Regions from separate parts of the Bradyrhizobium sp. ORS 86 genome, predicted to be linked through region 1. Evidence: predicted binding sites of a transcription regulator. Region 1 holds the regulator's gene; each other region holds the start of a gene.
What was found. The regulator LexA, encoded in region 1, represses DNA repair genes until DNA is damaged. The targets are predictions, from matches to a motif close to TGTTCNNNNTGTGTTCNG.
Positions count from the first base shown of each region.

Region 2: the regulator LexA is predicted to act here: its motif matches at 2,497-2,514, upstream of recA (recombinase RecA).
Region 3: the regulator LexA is predicted to act here: its motif matches at 2,329-2,346, upstream of P6U25_RS17865 (single-stranded DNA-binding protein).
Region 4: the regulator LexA is predicted to act here: its motif matches at 1,994-2,011, upstream of P6U25_RS29170 (PA0069 family radical SAM protein).

Region 1 is NZ_CP120699.1:3,762,880-3,767,089, reverse strand. Features, by position in the region: gene P6U25_RS17345 (HAD family hydrolase) at 332-958, shown strand; gene glp (gephyrin-like molybdotransferase Glp) at 987-2,198, shown strand; gene lexA (transcriptional repressor LexA) at 2,421-3,125, shown strand; gene P6U25_RS17330 (hypothetical protein) at 3,427-3,855, shown strand; gene P6U25_RS17325 (hypothetical protein) at 4,003-4,210, shown strand, end outside.
Region 2 is NZ_CP120699.1:2,964,022-2,968,231, reverse strand. Features, by position in the region: gene P6U25_RS13375 (hypothetical protein) at 1-326, opposite strand, end outside; gene P6U25_RS13370 (hypothetical protein) at 488-1,210, opposite strand; gene recA (recombinase RecA) at 1,311-2,396, opposite strand; gene P6U25_RS13360 (hypothetical protein) at 3,483-3,692, shown strand; gene P6U25_RS13355 (hypothetical protein) at 3,899-4,129, opposite strand.
Region 3 is NZ_CP120699.1:3,876,032-3,880,241, reverse strand. Features, by position in the region: gene gyrA (DNA gyrase subunit A) at 1-791, opposite strand, end outside; gene P6U25_RS17870 (DUF2306 domain-containing protein) at 1,020-1,418, opposite strand; gene P6U25_RS17865 (single-stranded DNA-binding protein) at 1,673-2,158, opposite strand; gene P6U25_RS17860 (outer membrane protein) at 3,034-3,780, shown strand; gene P6U25_RS17855 (outer membrane protein) at 4,020-4,210, shown strand, end outside.
Region 4 is NZ_CP120699.1:6,333,879-6,338,088, forward strand. Features, by position in the region: gene P6U25_RS29160 (ribonuclease HII) at 1-111, opposite strand, end outside; gene P6U25_RS29165 (VOC family protein) at 205-660, opposite strand; gene P6U25_RS29170 (PA0069 family radical SAM protein) at 806-1,972, opposite strand; gene P6U25_RS29175 (glycosyl transferase) at 2,135-2,704, shown strand; gene P6U25_RS29180 (GNAT family N-acetyltransferase) at 2,748-3,689, shown strand; gene P6U25_RS29185 (RSP_7527 family protein) at 3,719-3,838, shown strand; gene moaB (molybdenum cofactor biosynthesis protein B) at 4,012-4,210, opposite strand, start outside.

The sequences.
Region 1 (4,210 bases):
GCTCCTCGCAATGACGGGGTTGAGACATCGAGCGAGGCCTATCCCCAGCGTCGTCCCGGCCTAGTGCGCAATTGCGCACGGGGGGCCGGGACCCATTACCCCAACTGTTCATCGTTGTGCGACGCTGGGGCCACCATCCCGTTCATCAGCAAAATGCGGTGGTCATGGATCCCGGCCTTCGCCGGGACGACACTTTTGTTGGGGCACCTCAGGATGCAAGCCATCATTCGCGCAATCCATCGCTCGCGAGGATGTGCCCGTCGCGACGAGCGCTCCCGCGGAGATCGAAACCGTTGCCGCCTGCCCGCAATTTTCGTACATCGGTCGTGCAATGACCACGCAACTCTCTCCCAATTCCGTCGACGTGCTGCTGTTCGATATCGGCCGCGTCGTGCTGGATATCAACTTCGACAGGGTGATGGCGCGCTGGGCGGAGCACGCCGGCTGCGCGCCTGCCGATCTCGCAAGGCGCTTCGTCGTCGATGACAGCTTCAAGCATCACGAGACCGGCAAGGTCGATGACGCCGCGTTTTTTGCGAACCTGCGCCGGTCGCTCGGTATCGACCTCACCGATGCGCAGTTCCTCGAGGGCTGGAACGCGATCTTCACCGGCGAAATGCCGGGGATCGCGCCGCTGCTGGCGACGGCCGCGCGGCGGCTGCCGCTCTATGCCTTCTCCAACACCAACCCGGCCCATGTCGCGCATTTCTCGGTCGCCTATGCCGATGTGCTCAGCCATTTCCGCGACGTATTCCTGTCGTCGGCGATCGGCCTTCGAAAACCGGACGCCGAGGCCTACGATCATGTGGTAAAAGCGATCGGCGTGCCGGCGTCGCGGATCCTGTTCTTCGACGACACGGCCGCCAATATCGAAGGCGCGCGGGCGCGCGGCCTTCGTGCCGTCCACGTGACATCGACGGATGACGTGGCAAGGGCACTCGCCGCACTTGGAATATGAAGCCCTTGGGATTTGAGGAGCCCTGTCCGTGGCCCTGATGCCGGTTGCCGATGCCCTGTCAGCCATTCTCTCCGGCGCCGAGCCGCTGCCGGAAGAGACGGTCGCGCTCGATGCCGCCTATCACCGCACGCTGGCACGCGATGTCGCGGCGCGTCGCACGCAGCCGCCGCAGCCGATGTCGGCAATGGACGGCTATGCGGTGCGCGCGGCCGATGCGTCCGACCTGTCGGCGAGGCTGAAGGTGATCGGCGAAGTCGCAGCCGGGCGTCCGTTCGAGCGCACGGTTGGCGTGGGTGAAGCGGTACGAATCTTCACCGGCGGCGTGATCCCCGACGGCGCCGACGCCGTCATCATCCAGGAAGATACCAGGACCGACGGCGGTCACATCACGATCACCGAGGCCGCCGCGAAGGGACGGCACATCCGCCTCGCGGGCGTCGACTTCCGCGAGGGCGATGTACTGCTTGCGGCCGGCAGTCGCCTCTCCGACCGCGCGCTGTCGCTCGCCGCGGCCATGAACTATCCGGAACTCGCCGTGCGCCGCCGCCCGAAGGTCGCGGTGCTGGCAACCGGCGACGAGCTGGTGATGCCGGGCTGCCGCCCCGGCCCCGGCCAGATCGTCTATTCCAACGGCTACGCGCTGCGGGCGCTTGCCCGCGCCGAGGGCGCGGAGACCGTCGATCTCGGGATCGCCGCCGACACCGTCGCTGCCACCACCGCCGGCATCCGCCGGGCACGGGAGGCGGACGCCGACATCTTGATCACCACAGGCGGCGCCTCGGTCGGCGACCACGATCTCGTCAAGCAGTCACTGGACGCCGAGGGAGTCCAGATGGCGTTCTGGCGGATCGCGATGCGGCCGGGTAAGCCGATGATGCACGGCCGGTTGGGAACGATGCGGGTGATCGGCCTGCCCGGAAACCCGGTGTCGTCGTATGTCTGCGCCTTCCTGTTCCTGGTGCCGTTGATTCGGGCCCTGAGCGGCCGAAAAGTGATTCATCATGTCCGCAAGAGCGCCCTGCTCGGCCGTGACCTCGCCGCCAACGATCAGCGCGAGGACTATCTCCGTGCGCGCCTCGAAGAGCGCGACGACGGCACGCTGATCGCAACACCCGTCAGCCAGCAGGACAGCTCGCTGCTGGGAAATCTCGCTGCGGCACGGGCACTTGTGATCCGTCCGCCGTTCGCGCCCGCGGCTGTCAAAGGCGAGGCGTGTGAGATTCTGACACTCCCTGAATGAGGCGTTGCGGCCGCGCCGATCGTGCGCAGTCGGCCGCATTCACCGGAAATTAAGTGGTTGCGGAACACATATCGAACATATAGTGTCCGTTCATGATTTGTTTCGAGTACTGGTGTCCACGAATGGGAGCGCGCTGAGGAGTGCCGCAAGTTTCGCGCTCCCGATCAGGCTCCCTGAAGGTCTCGGAATCGAACGACGCTATCAACCGGGGGAATACTCGAGATGCTCACGCGCAAACAGTACGAACTTCTGCGTTTCATCAATGAACGTCTGAAAGAGGCCGGCGTCCCGCCCTCCTTCGACGAGATGAAGGATGCGCTCGACCTGCGCTCGAAGTCCGGTATCCACCGCCTCATTACAGCGCTGGAAGAGCGCGGCTTCATCCGCCGCCTGCCGAACCGCGCCCGCGCCATCGAGGTGATCAAGCTTCCGGAGCTGTCGGCCGGCGGCGGCAACGGCCGCCGCGGCTTCACCCCGAGCGTCATCGAGGGCACGCTCGGCAAGCGCAGTAGCACGCCGCCGGTCGCCGAGGATGATGGCAACCGTCCGGTCGCCGTCCCCGTCATGGGCCGGATCGCGGCCGGCACGCCGATCGAGGCGCTGCAGACGCGCAGCCACACCATCAGCGTGCCGCCGGACATGCTCGGCGCCGGCGAACATTATGCGCTGGAGGTGCGTGGCGATTCCATGGTCGACGCCGGCATCCTCGACGGCGATATGGCGCTGATCCAGCGCAACGACACCGCCAATACCGGCGATATTGTGGTGGCGCTGATCGACGACGAGGAAGCGACGCTAAAGCGCTTCCGTCGCCGCGGCGCATCGATCGCGCTGGAGCCGGCCAACACCGCCTATGAAGTGCGCATCCTGCCGCCAAACCGCGTGCGAATCCAGGGCAAGCTGATCGGGCTCTATCGCAAATACTGACCGCACCCCAGGTCCAGGGGCGACCGCGTGCAGCGCGTCGTGTCTATGTGCAGTCGCACATCCGTTGCGAGGGAACGAGCAGCGCGCAACGCCGTTGCTTCATGGACTGCGCGGCGTGAGTGCCCTCCGGCGCGTCCTGATACCATCCGGACGGTGTAGCGTGTTTGTGATCGGAGGCTCGCGCTGCCAGTCGTACAATCGCCCAGAAACGGGAAGAACCTCGTTTGCTGTTGTCCACTCTGGTAGAGGCCCACGCCTCAGGAGAGGCATGGGTCGCTATCTCGAAATGAGGAGCCATCCGATGTGTGACTATAGTCTGCACGCCGTGGCATCGCGCCCCGCCATTGTCGGAGAGACGCTGATCACCACGACATTCCGCGGCACGTCAACCCGCGGCTTTGCTTCGGAGAGCGATCCGACTGTCGCGGTCTGCATGCTGCCCGGCACCGAGCTCGCGTTCGTCGAGAACGTCCGCTACGACAGCCGCTGGATCTGGACCAAGACGATCGGCTTCCGTGTCGGCGTGTTCAACGAAGTCGAGCCCGACGTGCCCGATCGCCATCATGATGCGGTCGAATTCCCCGACGGCAGCCACGTGCTGGTGACCCAGCTCGTCGAAGGACAACGCGTCACCGTGCTGCAGCTACCTGCTCTCCACCCGCCCGTCGTCGAGAAGCCGAAGGCGGTCGAGCGGCGGCCCTCTGCGTTCGCGTCGCTGTTTTTGGGTTGAGCGCATCATGGCCGCTGGATGAATTGTCCGGCGGCGGGTGACTTAAGCGATTTCGAGCGGCCCCGGACTTAGGGTTCCGGGGCGCATCGGGAGTTTGCGTTAGACGGCGCCTTGGCGCATCATCGGTCACGGACAAGGACGTGCTCGGTGGTCGACAAGGTCACATGGCAAAGGGCTGGACGCGTCACGGAGCCGGGCCGGTACATGTTCCGGTTCGGCTGGCTGACGGTGACGGCCGACGACCTGAAGATCTGGCAGCAATTTCCCGAAGCGACGTTCACCCTGGTCAGGAAGGCTGACGCCAACCCTGACTCGGACGAGTACCATCTTGGCGCCTTTGACCTGCCGAACACCG
Region 2 (4,210 bases), 800 kb from region 1:
TGCTGCTCGCCGATGGCCTGATCCGCTTGCAATATCGCAAGCCTGGATATGACGCTCGCATGAGGGCGCAAGTAGTGCAGCAGCCAGATCAATTGCAGTTGAGAGTTCGGATCGGGATCGACCCATAGATCGACGGCGTCGAAGCGCTCGCAGAATTCCGTCAATCCAAGACCCTGGCTGCGCGCGTCCTCGACCAACCTGCCGGTGAGATGATCCAGCCAGTGGGCACCCACACGGCGCGAAGCCGCGCGCGGCGACAGCAACGCGTCAAGTTCGCTTGACGCCGGCAACCTTCCGCACGCAAACTGCTGCTCGATGCCAATCACGCAATCGGCGAGCCGTGCGGCTTTCAGGCCGCCCGCGCCGCTATCGGTGAATGTGAGGATAAGCCGGGTCATAACGGTCATGCCGCGGTCGGGGGAAATTCATCGGTCGAACTTACTGAACGACACTTTGCGAGCCTCCAGCTTCGATCCAATGAGTAAATCTATGGAGCGACCAGGGCACGGCTCTTGGCGTCCCAGCGCCACAGCCGCTCTTTGATCAACTCCGTGCCGCCCCACCAGCGATTGACGGGGTTGTACTGGCTGAAATCCAACTCGTGCTTCAGCACCTCTTCGCCGAAGTCGGTCATCGTCAGACGACTCTGCAGGAAGCACTCCCAGCGAGCCTTCGCATCGCCAGGCCTTTCCATTTCCGGTGGAAAGCCCGCGAGAACCGTCGTCCGGTACGCCTGCCAGCACATGCTTGCCGTCTCGATATCCGCTGGTCGGACGTTGACAAGCGGCACCTTGTCCCATTCACCCCATGTCTCGTGGGTCGTCATCAGGTCGAAACCGACCAGACGCAATTTCAGCTTGGCCACCGTCGCTGGATAAGCCCGGAAATGGTCGAGCAACCAAATCAGTTGCAGTTGATCGTTTGGATCCGGATCGAACCAAAGCTCGATCATCTCATAAGCATCGCAAAACTCGATCAATGCGAGATCCCTGCGCGCCTTGGCTTCCTGAGGCCACCGGCCCCGCGGGCTCCAGTGCGACCAATGTCCGACCGGATCTTGGTCGGAACGTAATCCGAAATATGCCTCAAGCTCTTTCGGTGACGGCAGCGGTCCGCCAACAAACCGAAAGAACGATATAATGCCGACCTCGGCAAGCCCCGCACGCGTGAGGCTGCTGCCGGACGAACTGGTCATGATCAGACGCTTCATCGGCCATTCACTCAGCACAAAACGAAACGGGCACCGAAGACGTCGGCAACTCAACGTCCTCAGCGCCCGCTTGCAGCGAAATCATTCCAGTCTTTGACGCTTACTCTCCCGGTTCTTCGCCGTCGGCGTCGCGCTCGGGCGTGCCGGCGAGGATCTGCTCGGCGATCAGGCCGGAGTTCTGACGGATTGCGGTTTCGATCTTGGCGGTGATGTCCGGGTTGGAGCGCAGGAAGGCCTTGGCGTTCTCGCGTCCTTGCCCGAGCCGCTGGCTGTCGTAAGAGAACCAGGCGCCGGATTTCTCGACCAGGCCGGCCTTGACGCCGAGGTCGAGGATCTCGCCCATCTTGGAGACGCCCTCGCCGTACATGATGTCGAACTCGACCTGCTTGAAGGGCGGCGCCAGCTTGTTCTTCACCACCTTGACGCGGGTGGTGTTGCCGACGACCTCGTCACGCTCCTTGATCGCGCCAATGCGGCGGATGTCGAGGCGGACCGAGGCGTAAAACTTCAGCGCATTGCCGCCCGTGGTGGTCTCCGGCGAGCCGTACATCACACCGATCTTCATGCGGATCTGATTGATAAAGATCACCATGGTGTTGGATTTGTTGATAGAGGCAGTGAGCTTGCGCAGCGCCTGGCTCATCAGGCGCGCCTGCAGGCCCGGCAGCGCATCGCCCATCTCGCCCTCGAGCTCGGCCTTCGGCACCAGCGCCGCGACTGAATCGATCACCAGCACGTCGACCGCACCGGAGCGTACCAGCGTGTCGGCGATTTCCAGCGCCTGCTCACCGGTGTCCGGCTGCGAGATCAGGAGCTCATCGATGTTGACGCCAAGCTTGCGCGCATAAACCGGATCGAGCGCGTGTTCGGCGTCGATGAAGGCACAGATGCCGCCCTTCTTCTGGCCTTCCGCCACCGTGTGCAGCGCCAGCGTGGTCTTGCCCGACGATTCCGGCCCGTAGATCTCGACGATGCGGCCCTTCGGCAGACCGCCCACGCCGAGCGCGATATCGAGCCCGAGCGATCCCGACGACACCGTCTCGACATCCATCGAGCGGTCGTTCTTGCCGAGCTTCATCACCGAGCCCTTGCCGAACTGGCGCTCGATCTGGGAGAGCGCGGCTGAGAGGGCCTTGGACTTGTCCATGGAGGATCCTTCGACGATACGCAGTGCAGTGGCGGACATTTGGGATGTGCTCCTTATGGCGGGGATTCGCTAGCGGGACAAACGGGCGACGAGTTCAGGCAGAACACGTTGTTGATTGCTGCGTACCATGTTTGTTCCATGTTCGCAATATGTTCTTTTCGGATGCGCGACCGCAGCCCATTTTGTCCCCAGCGGTCAGCGCAATTCCGCGAACGACCTGAACCGCTTAGACCACGCTCTCTGCAGGACTGCTGGCATTTCAATGGAGGTTCTGGGCAGAGCAATCTTTATGTGGCGAAAAGTATTCGCGTTGCGCCCCAAGCTCTCTCCGTCCCAAGATTAGCCGTTCGAGACCACAAAAGAGTAAGGATTACTTCCGTAGTTCTCCGGCCGTGAACAAGGTTCCAGGGCCAGCCCGAACATTTGGCGTCAGCCGGAGGGAGCAGCAAACGAACGCGAGGCGGCCCGCGTGGGTTCCGTGGACGTTCGGGATCCCCGCAATCATACGGGGTTCGAACGCATGAACCTTTATGGTGGCTCGTGCAGACCTATGTGGGCCAGGATTTTGCAGCAACCTTCCTGGGGCTAGCCGACGCCGCTCGCACGTATTTCAAGCGGGCGGCGTTGCGTTTTTGGGAGATGCGAGGGCTGTCCCGGCGGCCAGGCTCTGGCGCCGCGCGAGTCGCCAAGGAAGCGACATCACGGCCCGTTGTTCTCCGGGCAGAACAAAGTTCCTGCCACAAATCGGACCAATCTAAATTACGTTTCCAAATCAGATACTTAACTTCCTTTCACAAACGCGTTCAAGAGCTACTCGTAATCCCGTGCGGACGCCTAGTCGCAGCGCGTGAGCCGTATTTGCACGTACTACCTTGGTACTCTCCTGACCGCCGAAAAAAGTCCGTAGCCTTCGGGCGACTGCGCCGGTTCCATCGGTGTTCCTCCAACTAGGCAAGCCCACTTCGGGTGCGCAGGCGGCACCGCTAGCGCACGAATCCCAGCTAGGGTCCGCAACAAACTGAAATACGAATTTGAGGACGACATCTCGCTTCCGCTTAAAGAGCTTTGTTTATTTATACAACCTTTAGTTTAGCGGCCCGCCCTCAATTTCCGCGGAGCTCATCAATGATCCACAGGGGCATCGAATTCAGCGTCACCGAGGTTGCGGCCGGCGTCTGGACGTGGCGCTTCCAGCTCGGCGACCGGATCTTCACGGGCAGGACCGGGACAAACCTGGATTTATTGGCGATCCGCCGCGTGCAGTTGCGGATTGATCGCGAGCTGAAGAAAATCGCGCACGATCAGCCGCCGCGCGGACGAGGCAATGCGGATTGAAGCGTGATCCGGACAACGCCACCGCATCTCAGAACAAGCGATCCAAGGCGCCCATACGAAGATCAGCCAACGGAAGACGTCGCCGCGTCCGCCATAGGAGCGCCCCCCGCATTTTCGATTCTGGTTGAATCAGCACCAAAGCTGCAAATTCTAGTTTCGACACGCTTTCTTCGCGCCAATCGGCGTCCACGTCGCTTGAAAACGTCCTAGTCCGCGCTCGCAAGCCGCCGCATCGTGAACTCGATATCGCCACCGGGCAATTCGCGCCAGCTTTCGACGGCGCTCATATAGGCGGCCTTCGGGTAGCGCGCGAGAAAGTCGCGCGCCCGCAACCGGGCCTCATCGCGTGGCAGGGTAAAGGTCTCGCGCACATAGCCGTCATGCGCCTTCCGCCGTTCGGCCATTCGGCTGGCGAGATCGCGCGGGCGAAAAGCCATCGTCGTAACTCCGAACCATCTAACGACCGTCCCAATATAGGGATGGCGCTGAGGGAATCCGAGTCCGCGAGACGATCGCTG
Region 3 (4,210 bases), 110 kb from region 1:
CCGCCGCGGATCGTGTCGATCGTCACCCGCCCGCGCATCACGATCGAGCCGCGGCCGAGATGATAGGCCGAGCGGATGCCCTGACGGCCCAGGATGATGCCGCCGGTCGGGAAATCCGGTCCAGGAATGATGTTGATGAGTTCGTCGATCGACAGCGCGGGATTGTCGATCAGCGCGACGCAGGCGTCGACCACCTCACCGAGATTGTGCGGCGGGATGTTGGTCGCCATGCCGACAGCGATGCCGCCGGCGCCATTGACCAGCAGGTTCGGGAATTTGGCAGGAAGGACCGTCGGCTCCTTGTGCGAGCCGTCATAGTTGTCCTGGAAGTCGACCGTGTCCCGGTCGATGTCGTCGAGCAGATGCAGCGCGATCTTGGTCAGCCGCGACTCGGTGTAGCGCATCGCCGCCGGCGGATCGCCGTCGACCGAGCCGAAATTGCCCTGGCCATCGACCAACGGCGCGCGCATCGAGAAATCCTGCGCTAGGCGCACCAGCGCATCGTAGATCGCCTGGTCGCCATGCGGGTGGTAGTTGCCCATGACGTCGCCGACGATACCGGCGGACTTCTTGTGCTTCTTGTCCGGCGTGTAGCCGCTCTCGTTCATCGAGTAGAGGATGCGCCGGTGCACCGGCTTCAGTCCGTCGCGCGCATCGGGCAGCGCACGCGACACGATCACGCTCATCGCGTAATCGAGGTAGGACTTTTTCATCTCGTCGAGAATGGAAACGGGACGAATATCTGAGGGCCCCGGCGGCTCGCCGGGCTTGTGGTCTTCGTTATCGGACAAAGGGGAAATCCGGTCAGTTCTACTTGGGAATCATATAGCGTATCGGGGCCGCGAAAACCACCCTCACCCGGCTTCGGCAAGCCGTTTTTCCGCTCGTTTTTTCATGGACTTACGAGGTGGTCTTGGGGTTCGAGACACAGAGGTCCGAGACGCCCTAGAGAGTGGCGAATAGCGAATGGAACCGCGTGCCTACCCGCACTTCGCCATTCGCCATTCGGTTTCTCTCGCTCACTGCCCAAACACCGCGGCATGCATGATCCGGCCGGGCACGAACGTGAACAGCCCGGCGATGACGAGCGCGCCGAAGAAGATGCCGATCATCGTGAACTTGTGGCGGCGGACATCGTGGGTCCGTGCGGCCATCACGCCGAGCACCAGCATCACCAACGTGAAGATCGACAGCAGATGGATCGGGCTCCACGGGCCCACCAGACGGATCTGATGGATCCAGAACGAGCTCACCGCCACGACGAGCATCAACGCCGCCCAGATCCAACCCAAGGCCCGGTGCGGCAGCGTGCCCTTGGGTGCTGCGAGCTGAATGGAGCCGAGCACGAAGGCAGCCATCGCCGCGAAGGCATGGAGCGGGATCGCGGGCGCTGCGTCGAGCAGAGGCGCAAGGCTCATGGTGACAGGCCTTCAGACCGGCGAGGGCAACAATGCTATCGAGGCAATGTAAATATCATTAACATTCAGATCTGTCAAAGCGGGGAATTCACTTCCCCGCACTATGCAAAGTAGATTCGATACGTCAGCCGCTTATCGGGCCACATTGCCAAGTCATGTGAAGATGCGAATATCAAGCATCAGGCAGCGGTCCCGCGAACATGCGTTCCACGGAACGGCGGCCTGCTGAATTGTTCGGAATCGCGCGATCCCGTTCAGAACGGGATGTCGTCGTCCATGTCGCTGTTGCGGCTGCCGGCGGCGACCGCGCGCCGCGGCGCGGAGCTCACCGGGCCAGATGACCCGAAATCGCTGCCGCCATCGTCGGAGAAGCTGCCGCCTCCGCCGCCACGCCCGTCGAGCATGGTCAGGTTGGAATTGAAGCCCTGCAGCACGACCTCGGTCGAGTATTTCTCGACGCCGCTCTGGTCGGTCCATTTGCGGGTCTGCAGTTGCCCTTCGATATAAACCTTGGCGCCTTTCTTAAGGTACTGCTCGGCAACCTTGCAGAGGCCCTCGTTGAAGATCACCACGCGGTGCCACTCGGTTTTTTCCTTGCGCTCGCCAGTGCCCTTGTCGCGCCAGGTTTCAGAGGTGGCGACGGAAAGGTTTGCGATTGGTCGGCCGTCCTGAGTCCGCCGAATTTCCGGATCCTTGCCGAGGTTGCCGACCAGAATCACCTTGTTCACGCTTCCCGCCATTGCTTCATCTCCACTCAAAACCGGGCAGCCGGACATCAGCCGCCGCTCTCAACCTTCGCCACTTACTGCAGGCGTCGCGAACGACCCTATACGCCGGCACCGCCGCGCCGCCTCCGCTATTCGCGCGGCCCCTCGCCGGTTATCCCCACATATAGCATCGCGCAGCGAAATGTTCCAGGTTTGTTCCGTGCAACCTGCCGTGGCAGGCAATCGCTCGGGACAGAGCAGCAGCGAATAGCCGGCCAAAATCACGCGTCGTAATAACTACAGACGAGTCAATGGCTTGCTCGAGAAGCACTTCTTCGCGCGAGTGTGGCTGTTCGGAGACGGCATTTCCGGTTGAATCGGCGTATAAATGCGATCGGATGGCATGGGCGCTCGCGTCGCCGCTTCGGGACCAAGGGAAGCGGCGTCCAGACTTGCCAGCAAAGAAGCATTTGCTAGCTACAACCAGGCGGGCCTTTATCAGCGGCCTCGAAGCGAGGGCGACTGTGCTGATCCCGGACGCGCTTTCGCACCTTCGTAATCGACACACTCCGTAATCGACACCCCTCGCCGCCTGCAGCGCTTCCGATCTCCGCCGCGGTAGCGCGCGGTCGCCACGCCTCCAATCCCGCTTGCGGCGGGCGTGGTCCGATCACCCAATCATGCAAGACAACACCTGCACGCTGAACACCCCGGACGACCGGGCCACTTTGCGATTTCGGATTTCCCGATGTGTGGTCGGAACCCCTTCAAGTGTTAAGCAGTTGTAAAAAATGGAACCGATGCAACTTGTTGGCGACTGTGGCCGCGCAGTGACAGCCCTTCCGGGAAACCCGTGGTAGCTTCGGCTTCAAGTTTAGAGCTTCCGAATTCTCAGGAAGGGGGATCCCATGAAGAAGTTCCTGATCGCAACGGTCAGCATCGCCGCTCTCGGCATCACCTCCGCGTCGGCGGCCGACCTCGCCGCGCGTCCCTACACCAAGGCGCCGCCGCCGATGATCGCCGCCGTGTACGACTGGAGCGGGTGGTACATCGGCGCCAACGGCGGTTGGGGCTCGAGCCGCAATAGCTGGAACTCGGTCTCTCCGTTCCTGATCGGCGCGGAAGGCAGCCATGATGCGACCGGCGGCGTGGCCGGCGGCCAGATCGGCTATCGCTGGCAGGCGGGCACCTGGGTGTTCGGCCTTGAAGCACAGGGCGACTGGGCCGATCTGAAGGGCAGCAACGCGAGCCTGCTGTTCCCCGGCTTCATCAACACCTCGAAGATCGATGCGTTTGGCCTGTTCACCGGCCAGATTGGCTATGCCAACAACAACGTGCTGCTCTACCTCAAGGGCGGCGCCGCCGTGACCTCGAACAAGTACCGCATCAACGATCTCACCGGCGCGCTGTTTGCGAGCAGCGGCGACGACACCCGCTGGGGCGGCACCGTCGGCGTGGGCCTTGAATTCGGCTTCGCGCCGAACTGGACGGCCGGCATCGAGTACGACCACCTGTTCATGCAGGATCGTACCCTCAACTTCACCTCGCCGGTCACCGGTCTTACTGTCGCCAGCGATAGCATCCGTCAGGACGTCGATCTCGTCACCGTCCGCTTGAACTACAAGTTCGGCGGCCCGGTCGTCCCGCGCTACTGATCGAACTGATACAATCTAGCGTAAAGGCCGGCCTCGTGCCGGCCTTTTTGTTGCCTGGAGAGCACAGGCTGGTGCCCGATATGGGCATCAGATCGCGCGTTTGCCGTGCATTGTTGCTTTCTGGATACACAAGTTCCAGGTTATCCGTGTAGAAACGCGCCAGCGTCACGCAACACTGCTGTGACGTTCCCTTCAAGGATTGAAGGGACAACAAGAAGAATGGGACTGGGATTTTGAAAATGAAGACCGTTTTGCTGGCGTCGGCCGGCTTGCTTGTTTTGAGTGCGTTTGCTCCGGCCTCGGCCGCGGACTTGGCGGCGCGTGCGCCCTACGTGAAGGCTCCGCCGCCCGCCGCGATCTACAACTGGACCGGCTTCTACATCGGCGGCTTCGGCGGCTATGCCAGCGAGAATGGCGACTCCAGCCCGAA
Region 4 (4,210 bases), 2.6 Mb from region 1:
CTTGATCAGCGCTCGCTCACGCCGGAAGCTCGGCCGCGCCACCGCGATCACGCGCTTCTCTGGCTTGGCCGGCTCGCCCGGCTTCTTCTTCACTGACTTGTCCCGAATCATGCGCGGATCGTGATCAAGCGCGGCTCGCCGCGCAACCGGGAACCTGCCATCGTCCCCGCTATTCATGATATTATTGATATTATTGGCCGCAGCCTAATCCGGCATCGACACCCGCCGGTCGTCGCCGACCTCGAAACCCGGCGCGCGGACCACTTCCCAGGCGTGGCCATCCGGATCGGCGAAATAGCCGCAATAGCCGCCATAGCTGGTCGGCTGCGCGGGCTTCAGCAGCCTGCCGCCTTTCGAGAGCGCGAAGGCCATGACGGTATCGACTTCCGCATCGTCGTTGCAGTTCCAGGCAATCGTGACACCGCGGAACGCCGCCGGCCGCGGCTGATCGGGAAGTGCAGCGTCCGCGGCCAGCAGATGCCACGGGAACAGTCCCAGCACGCTGCCGCCGGTCTCGAAGAAGGCCACCTCCTCACCGGTCGCGCGGTATTTCCGTGCAAAGCCCAGCGATTCGTAGAACGCGATGCTGGTACGCATGTCGCTGACGCCAAGGGTCAGGACCGTGAAGCGTGGGGTCGGGGCGGTCGCGGTGTTGCTCATGGTTACCTCTCTCCGTCATTGCGAGGAGCTCGCGACAAAATTGCAAAGCAATTTTGCGCTGAAGCGACGAAGCAATCCATCTATCCCGACGTGACATGGATTGCTTCGCTTCGCTCGCAATGACGATCACAACAACCTTTCGAATCTAGAACAAGCTCAACTGCTGCCCGTTGCGCTTCGGCTTGGCGAAGTGGTCGGTGGTCAGCTTGGTGCGCCGCTTGTTGAGCCCAAGCTTTTCGCAGGCGATCTCGAAGCGGCGGCCGATCATCCAGGCCATCGGACCGGTGCCCTTCATCCGCGTGCCCCATTGCGAATCGTAGTCGCGGCCGCCCCGCATGTCGCGGATCAGTGTGAAGACGTGGCGATAGCGGTCGGGATAGTTCGACATCAGCCATTCGCGGAAGAGGTCGCGGACCTCGAGCGGCAGGCGCAGGAGAACGTAGCTCGCCTCTTTCGCGCCGGCATGCGCGGCGGCATCGAGGATGCGTTCGATCTCCGAATCGTTCAGCGCCGGGATCACCGGCGCGACCATCACCGTGGTCGGGATACCGGCCTCAGTGAGCCGCCTGATCGCCTCGAGCCGCTTCGGCGGGGTCGATGCGCGCGGCTCCATGGTACGGGCGAGCTTCGGATCGAGCGTCGTCACCGACAGCGCAACCTTGACCAGATTGCGCTTGGCCATCCGCGCCAGGATGTCAATGTCGCGGGTCACCAGCGCCGACTTGGTCACGATGCCGACCGGATGGCCGGCCCGCTCCAAGACCTCCAGGATGCCGCGCATGATCTTCCGCTCGCGTTCGATCGGCTGATAGGGATCGGTGTTGGTGCCGATCGCGATCATCCGCGCTTCGTAGTCTGGCGCGGCGAGCTCCTTCTCGAGCAGCTCCGGCGCATCGGGCTTGGCGAGCAGCCTCGATTCGAAGTCGAGTCCCGGCGACAGGCCGAGATAGGCGTGGGTCGGCCGCGCGAAGCAATAGACACAGCCATGCTCGCAGCCGCGATAGGGATTGATCGAGCGGTCGAAACCGATGTCGGGGGAATCGTTGCGGGTGATCACCTTGCGCGAGGTGTCGATCGCCACCGAGGTCTTGAACGGCGGCAGGTCGTCAACGCTCTGCCAGCCGTCGTCGAAGGCGACCCGCGCCTCGGCCTCGTAACGGCCGCTGGCGTTGGACTGCGCGCCGCGCCCGCGCCGCCGCTCGCGCTCGATCGCAACCGCAAGCTCGGGAAAAGGGGGAGCCGCACCCGCCGGGTTATCGGAGGGCGCCGTTACCGGCGGGTGCTTGAGGGCATGAGAGGATGCTCGGCTCATGCCGGGAAGTTAACACAGCGCGAGAACAAATCAAGAACAAGCGCCACAAAAATCCACAAGCCGCTGCCGCAAGAATCCGCAGCCGCAAAGGCTGCGCTGCATGTGACAAGGTGATAACAGGGCTCAACTTCTCAACCGTTTGAGCCATCGAAGCCTCAACTCATGCTGAGCGTGATCATTCCGACCGACGGGGTCGAACGCACTGTGGTCGCGACCTTGGCGGCGCTGGTGCCAGGCGCGGCGGCGGGAATCATCCGCGAGGTGCTGCTGGTCGAGCGCACCAACACCGATGTGATGGAGCGCGTCGCTGACGTGGCGGGCTGCCGCTTCCTGCGCTTCGAGGGCACGCGCGCCGCCGCGCTCGCCGCGGGCGCGAAGCAGGCGCGCTCGCCCTGGCTGATGTTCCTGCATCCGGGCGCCGTGCTCGACGCAGGCTGGATCGAGGAGACCACCCAGTTTATCCAGATCGTGGCGGCGAGCGGCAAGGACCGCGCCGGCATCTTCCGCTATGCCCGTTCGCCTTACAGCGATCCCGGCCTGCGTGGCGGGCTCAAATTCGTCGCGCGGATGATGACGGGACCGACAGCCGAACAGGGTCTCCTGATCGCACGTGATCATTACGAGCGGCTCGGCGGCTACCGGCCGGACGCCCGCCGCGCCGAGGCGCGCCTGTTGCGCCGGCTCGGCCGCTCCTCCCGCACCATGCTACGCAGCCGGATCACGGTCGCGTAGAAAGTCCTTGCAGATCGTTTGATTCCGTCAAATAATATATTTGATGAAATCAAATATACCTGACGAGACCCTCGAAGGCCAGGTCGCGGCGGTTCGCGGCTTCAGCCGGTTCTATACCCGCAAGCTCGGCATCATCGAGCCGAAGCTGCTGCACAGCCCGTTCACGCTGCAGGAAGCGCGAATCATCTACGAGCTCGCGCATCACGAGGATTGCACCGCAACCGATCTGGTGCGCGAGCTCGACCTCGATGCCGGCTTCGTCAGCCGCACGCTGGCTGCCTTGCAGCGCCGCCAAATCGTGACGCGCAAGCCGTCGAAGGCCGACAAGCGCGTCAATGAGGTCGCCTTGACCGCGAAAGGCCGCGCCGCGGCCGCCGACCTCGAAAGCCGCTCGCGCGACGAGGTCGCGGCGCTGCTGAAACAGATCGACGGCGACCGGCGGGCGGCGGTGGTGCGCGCCATGGGCACGATCGAGCAATCGCTGGAGCCGCCGGCCGAGAAGCCGGCCGGCTTCCTGCTGCGCAGTCATCGCGTCGGCGACATGGGCTGGGTCATCTCGCGACAGGGACGCGCCTATGCGGAGGAATATGGCTGGGACATCAGTTACGAGGCATTGGTGGCCGAGATCTGCGCGCAATTTTTGAGGTCGTTCGATCCGACCTGCGAGCATTGCTGGATCGCGGAGGTCGACGGCGAGCCGGTCGGCTCGATCTTCCTGGTCAACGGCGGCGACCGGATCGCCAAGCTGCGGCTGTTGCTCGTCGAGAAGAAGGCACGCGGGCTCGGCGTCGGCCGCGCCCTGGTCGAGCAGTGCATCCGCGCCGCGCGCGAGAGGGGCTACAAGAAGATGACGCTCTGGACCCAGAGCATCCTGGTCGCCGCACGCGGTATCTACGTCCGCGCGGGCTTCCAGCGCGTGAAGGAAGAGAAGCACCACAGCTTCGGCGTCGATCTGGTCGGCGAGACCTGGGAATTGGAGTTGTGAAGCCGCAGCGCCGCGGACCTGCCCGGCGCGTGACGGCTGAGCTCATCACATTCTATACGCGCAGGGCCCACGCGCTTCGTGCCGAGGCGTATCGCGACGCCGTGTGGGCGTTGTGGCGTGCCTTGGCCGGATTCGTCAGCCGCGGTTGATAGACCGTCGCTCGCGCAATCTGGGCTGCGTAGCCCGGATGAAGCGCAGCACAATCCGGGAACGGCGCCGCCGCGGGAACGACCGTCCCGGATTTCGCTTCGCTTCATCCGGGCTACGGGAGCTTGGTTCGAGATTCCGGGTTGATCGCTGGCGCGATGCCCCGCAATGGCCGTCAGGCGCTCGCGCCCTTTGCCTTCGCGCGCCGCAGATGCTCGTCCAGCCGCGGCATGATCTCGACGAAATTGCAGGGGCGCGTGCGGTAGTCGAGTTGCGCGGCCAAAATGCCGTCCCAGCCATCACGGCAGGCGCCGGGGGAGCCGGGCAGACAGAAAATGAAGGTCGCGCCCGCGACACCGGCGGTGGCGCGGCTC